2 regions of the Bacillus smithii genome follow, and region 2 is predicted to be linked to the other one. Evidence: predicted binding sites of a transcription regulator. Region 2 holds the regulator's gene; the other holds the start of a gene.
What was found. Region 2 encodes Rex, which represses fermentation and respiration genes when NADH is low (regulators of the CRP and FNR family bind a similar motif). Its sites were predicted from a motif close to TTGTGAAATATTTCACAA; they were not measured.
Positions count from the first base shown of each region.

Region 1 (3,205 bases), 1.4 Mb from region 2:
AGTTCAAAAAGAAGTTTTTAATTTTTAAAATTTTAAAATTATAGTGAACATAGAAAAAACTAAAGTAGAATCTATATAATGTCAAAAAATGCCGGTTTCATTTATTCAATCAACATATTATTTCTTCATACATGGAACCATTTCGGCGTCCAGAAAAACGATGCGGAAATGCAACTAAAATTCGAATAATAACGATCGTTTTGATTAAATCGAGTTTGAATACCCCTTGCCCTCTCAAATGAGTTTTTGCATGGTTTTGTCTTCTCAGAATCATGGTTTATGATAGAACGAAACTGGAAATAAACTTCTGCAGCTCGCCAAAAGACAGGGCATATATAAAGGGAGCGGAATAAGCATTTAACTTAAAACGCTCCCTTTGTATGGTCGTTTAAGAAAGTACTTTATTCATCGTTTCTTTCAAAACAGCGGCTGAGTGGTTGAATTTTTCTTTTTCTTCTTCATTTAATTTCATTTCGATGATTTCACGAACCCCATTTCGGTTAACGACGGCGGGTGCACCGATGTAAAGATCTTCTTGACCGTATTCTCCTTCAAGCAGAACGGATACAGTCAGAATGCTGTTTTCATTCTGAAGGATCGCTTTAGTGATGCGGACAAGAGACATTCCGATTCCGTAATAGGTGGCTCCTTTTCTTTCGATGATATGGTATGCAGCATCCCGTACGTTTACAAAGATCTCATCCAGATCTGCTCTAGTGATTTCACCCTTTTTGATAAAGGAATCGAGTGGTTCAATACCAATAGTAGCATGGCTCCAAACCGGAAGTTCTGTATCGCCGTGTTCACCAATAACAACTGCGTGAACATTTCTTGGATCGACCTTTAAACGTTCTCCAAGTTGAAAGCGCAGCCGGGCTGAGTCGAGTACAGTGCCGGAACCGATGACACGTTCTTTAGGAAGTCCTGATTCTTTCCAGGTCACATAAGTAAGAATGTCGACCGGATTTGTAGCTACTAGGAAAATTCCGTCAAATCCGCTGTTCATAATATTTCGAATTATCTCTTTAAAAATCTTAGTGTTTTTTTCTACTAATTGCAGACGGGTTTCTCCCGGTTTTTGCGCTAATCCGGCTGTTATGACGACTAAATCAGCTTGTCTACAATCTTCATAATCTCCGTTCCAAATTTTAGCGGGAGAAGGGGCGAACGGTATTCCGTGATTGAGGTCCATGGCTTCGCCTTCCGCTTTTGCTTTGTTGACATCTATCAATACTATTTCTTCAGCTACACCTTGATTGATTAGGGAGTAAGCATAGCTGCAACCTACTGCACCAGTTCCAACGATAACAACACGATTTACTTTTTCTTTTTTCATGATAAGAAACTCCTTTCGTCATTTCTGGTTGATGTGAAATGTGTGAGAATCTAACCAAACCCATATGTAAAAAATGGTTTACATAGGGTAAGTCTACAAATTTATGTACTGTTAGAACATAATTTCCTGTTAGCAGTAAATGTTATGCCAACATTCATTTAAAAGATGCTGCAGCCAAAGACACACGTGAAAGGGTACGGTTCTTCATAAAACGTTGATAATTTAGAAAGAAAAGGAATGGCTGCAGCGATTTACAAGTTCATTATACAACACTAAATGTGAATTTATTCACAATATAAATGAATAATTTGTGAACTTTTTCACACACTGATTTTTTTTATTTTTGGATGAAACCATTTTTTATAGAAACAGGATGAATCGGCGTTTTCTTGCAAAAAAAAGGGCGAATGGGAAATAGGTTTTAAAGTCCATACAAAAACCCCTTATAGTCATTTAGGTATCATTCGTTTCTTTCATTTCCATTGCCTATAAGGGGATCTAATCAAATGACCAATTTATTCTTTTTTATCGTTAAAATCATGATCTTCCGAAAACTCGGCGTTATATGCTAGTTTTTGATTGACTCCCATTTTTGTCCGCCTGTTCGTTTGAACGTCCGGAAAACGATTCAGAATAAATTGATGAATAAACGCTTCTGCTATTGTGATGATAACGGCTGAAATAATGCTTCCCCAAGCAATCTGCATATAGTTATTAAGAAGAATACTGCCAAAAATCCAAACGCTCGTATAGGCAAGAAGAAAATCAACTATTGATGCAGACGTATTTCCAAAATAGGGAAGAATCAACCGATCTCCTATTAAAAAAGACATAATCGTCGTCAGTAAGCTGAAAGAAAAAATATCCAAATAGGTAGCATCAAAAAATAGATCGAGACCTACTGCAAATGCGATTAGGCAAGCAATAAATTTTATAAGTAAAATGCCAGCGTATTTCATCATTCAATCCTCCTTTGTCCATATTTTGAATCAAAAATCAGAATTTTATACTTGTGTCAAATAATTTTGTGAAAAACCATTAGGACATTTCACGTGATCGAATTCAGAAAAGGATTCGTTTATTGAAATCTTCTCTATAATCGTGATGAAAAAGGGGAAAAGAAAAAAAGAAAAAAAGAAAGCCTCCCTCTATAAACTTTAATTTTCTTCAAAATTCTCGCGTTTTCTTTAAATTTCGCTAACACATAATAGCTTCTTCACCTCAAATGAGTGTAAATTTCTTGTATTTATTCAATATATTTACATGGTAAGGTGCATCCTATAATACAGATTTACAATATCTGTAATATCATGTATGACCGTGCAAGAAGTCTCCACACTTCTCATGGTCGCTCACCCTCCCATGTATCACTGGATTTTAAGATCCACACATTCCTTCGTCCTGCGTACCCATGAGGTGGAGGTTGGATATGCTCCTTTACAGGGTCTAATGCCCGAATGGTGAAAATATACTCCAACTCTGCACTATTGGTGTTTGTCAGAATAACAAGTCGTTTGAAAGCTTTTATGCAGCCTGTAATGCTTTTATTTGAGGTAATCCCTTTAATAGCTTTAATCCATCAAACTCACACTGTTTCTTACCAATGGCAAATAACACACGTAATAATTTACAACACAAGGCAATCAGAGACTGTTGTTTTTTTAACGGCCTGTCTGGCCGATTGGTATAGTAATGATGCAAGGCTTTAAATACAGGATTATGGGCAACCAATGGTCGAATGGCCAGGTATAATGCTTTTCGTAAACGTCTTCGACCCCTTTTGGTTATGCGTGTTTGCCCTTTATACTTTCCTGAACTGTGTTCTCTTAAAGAAAGCCCTGCCAGATTGACTAATTGTTGCGGATGATT
Region 1 covers NZ_CP012024.1:1,115,218-1,118,422, forward strand. Annotated here, with positions in the region: gene BSM4216_RS05320 (L-lactate dehydrogenase) at 389-1,336, opposite strand; gene BSM4216_RS05325 (YndM family protein) at 1,852-2,295, opposite strand; gene BSM4216_RS05330 (IS110 family RNA-guided transposase) at 2,861-3,205, opposite strand, start outside.
Region 1: BSM4216_RS05320 (L-lactate dehydrogenase) is a predicted target of Rex. The motif match lies at 1,613-1,630, and genes of this name have one in related genera.

Region 2 (3,205 bases):
CAAAGAGGAATGGTCACAATGAGCTGTGACATCACATCCGGCGGCGTAATAATTCCCGCGATGACAAGCAGGACAAAATAGGCGTAACGACGTATTTTGGCCAAAAACTTGGGCGTAACGATGCCAAGCCGGGTTAAAAACATGACCACGATAGGCAATTCAAACAAAATCCCAAAGGGAATAGTGAGTTGGAACAAAAAGTGAAAATATTCGTTAATTCCAATGACTTGATGAATCCCCAGTTTTTCAGATAAGTTTGTCATAAAACGAAGCACAAACGGAAAAAGAACAAAATAGGAAAAAGCAACGCCGAGAAGAAATAACAATACCGTAGCCGGAATATAACTTAACGTGACTTTTCTCTCTTTTTCATATAACCCGGGACTGATAAAGGCCCAAAGCTGGTAAAGAAGAACTGGGGAAGTTAAGATGCATGCGATCACAAAGGACATTTGAAAATAAACTTTCATAGGATCCGTAATGCGAAATGCATTCATCGTCAACTCTTTCGCCAGATCGGCATGCTGCAGAAATTTAATCATCGGCTCCGCTGTAAATAGACCCACAATTACAGCGATCACAAAGAAAACGATCACAATGATGAGACGTTTTCTTAATTCCATGATATGTTCCAGTACCGTCATGTCTTTTCGATTCATGATCGCTCATCCTATCATTACTTGTCGTCGTTCTTTTTCATTTTTTCATCGTCTGCTAAGCCTTTAGTTGCTTGTTTAAATTCACGCAATGTATCCCCGGCTGCTTTCCCCAACTGAGGGAGTTTCTTCGGTCCAAAGATTAATAAAGCTGCGATCGCAGTTAAAATAAGGCTGCCCGGTCCCATTCCCAATGTATTCCACCTCTTTCATTTTATCATAAATGATGTAAATCCTTTTTTCTATCGAGTTTCTCTTCCACTTCTTCCTCTTCAGGATAATTTTTCAGAAAGTATACTAATGATTGCAATTCAACCGCTAAATCGATATGGTGGACTCGAATGGAAGGAGGAACGGATATTCTTGCCGGCGTAAAATTTAAAATTCCACTGATGTTCACTTTTATTAGACGGTCTGTAATACTTTGGGCGGCCGAAGCCGGAACGGTTAAAATGGCTACCGGAACATTCTCGCCCATCAATCGCTCCTCCAATTCAGCTAAATCATATACCACTACATCGCCAACTTTTTTGCCAATTTTATTTTTGTCGATATCAAACGCCCATTCGATTCTCGTATTGTTGTTTTTCATAAAGTTATAATTTAAAAACGCTGTGCCTAAATTCCCCACGCCAATCAGTGCGACGCTTGTCACTTCATCTTGGTCAAGCGTTTTTCGGAAAAACGACAATAAATAGCTGACATTATATCCGTAGCCTTTTTTCCCTAAGGCGCCAAAATAGGAAAAATCACGGCGGATCGTGGCGGAATCCACTTTGACCGCCTCACTTAATTCTGCTGAAGATACTCGTTCTTTCCCTGAGGCGTACAGATTCTGCAAAAATCGGTAATAAAGAGGCAGACGTTTAGCCGTCGCTTGTGGAATTTTCATGGCTTCTTGACTCATACTCATTCCTCCACAACTTCCAAAAACTATGAATGATGATCTCTGTTATAGTCCGGACTGGAGACACCGCCCGTTTTTTCGAGCAAGTAGGTCGGTCCGATGACCATCCCTTTATCTACGGCTTTGCACATGTCATAAACGGTAAGAGCCGCAACAGAAGCGGCTGTCAACGCTTCCATTTCTACACCTGTATTTCCTACGGTCTTTACTTTAGCCAAAATTTTCAAAGTAAATTTCTCGTTGTATGTCTCCCACGAAAAGGAAATATCGATCCCCTTAATGGGAATGGGATGGCACATTGGAATGATATCCCATGTTTTCTTTGCCGCCATAATTCCGGCCACTTGTGCTACGGCCAACACATCCCCTTTTTGAATCCGGTCATTTTGTATGGCTTCATAAATTTCTTCATTTACTTGGATGCTTGAACAGGCGGCGGCAGTACGGACTGTTTCTGGTTTATGGCTGACATCAACCATTTTAGCCCTTCCCTGTTCGTTAAAATGAGTAAATTTCGACACGATGAATGCCTCCCCATTATGATACACTATTTTTTTGCGAATGTCTGTGTATAATGTGGACATCGATCTAAAAACGTATGTCCAGCGGATGTAAGATCGTCGTCAATTCATGCTTCGTTGTAGCTTCCTGCCGGCAGCTTGACTTAACAACCGAAGAGATTGCTTCGATTTCCCGTTCTTTCCGTCTCACACTTCCCCCGTTCTGTTTCTTTCCATTGCCCATTTAAGGAGCTATAAGGTACACTTACACTATAGCAATTGAGGTGAATAAAACAATGATTCTACTGCAAGTTCTTCAACTCACAAAATATTATGGTTCTGAACTTATTTTATCGAATATTAAACTGGAAATACAATCACGTGACCGGATTGCTTTAGTAGGGCGAAACGGAGCAGGCAAATCTACGCTTCTGAAAATCATCGCGGACCAATTATCATATGATTCCGGCGAAATCATCAAGCCAAAGGATGTGACGATCGGCTATCTTGCTCAAGATACCGGCTTAGAATCGGATTTGACAATTTGGAATGAAATGCTGTCCGTTTTTGGCCCACTGCGGGAGATGGAAAAGAAACTGAGAGATTTGGAAAATCAAATGGCCGATCCGACCGTTTATAACGATCCGGAAAAATTTAAGAAAATCGTGAAAGAATATGACCAATTGCAAATTCAATTTAAAGAACAAGGCGGCTATCAGTATGAAGCCGATATTCGTTCCGTTTTGCACGGTCTTCATTTTCAAGACTATGATTATGAAACCAAAATTTCCTCATTAAGCGGAGGTCAAAAAACAAGGTTGGCCCTCGGGAAACTTTTGCTCTCCAAACCGGATCTTCTCATATTGGACGAGCCGACCAACCATCTAGATATTGAAACTTTAACATGGCTGGAACAATATTTGCAAAATTATCCGGGAGCCATTCTGATTGTATCCCATGACCGCTATTTTCTTGATAAAGTAGTGACCCAAGTATACGAAATTTCCCGGCATAAGGCTAGAAAATATTATGGAAACTACAGTGATTACTTGATTCAAAAAGCAGAGCAATATGAACGGGAAATGAAACAATACGAAAAGCAGCAAGAGGAGATTGAAAAGCTCCAAGACTTCATCCAAAGA
Region 2 covers NZ_CP012024.1:3,049,493-3,052,697, forward strand. Annotated here, with positions in the region: gene tatC (twin-arginine translocase subunit TatC) at 1-659, opposite strand, end outside; gene BSM4216_RS14265 (twin-arginine translocase TatA/TatE family subunit) at 677-850, opposite strand; gene BSM4216_RS14270 (redox-sensing transcriptional repressor Rex) at 874-1,563, opposite strand; gene moaC (cyclic pyranopterin monophosphate synthase MoaC) at 1,590-2,084, opposite strand; gene BSM4216_RS14280 (ABC-F family ATP-binding cassette domain-containing protein) at 2,360-3,205, shown strand, end outside.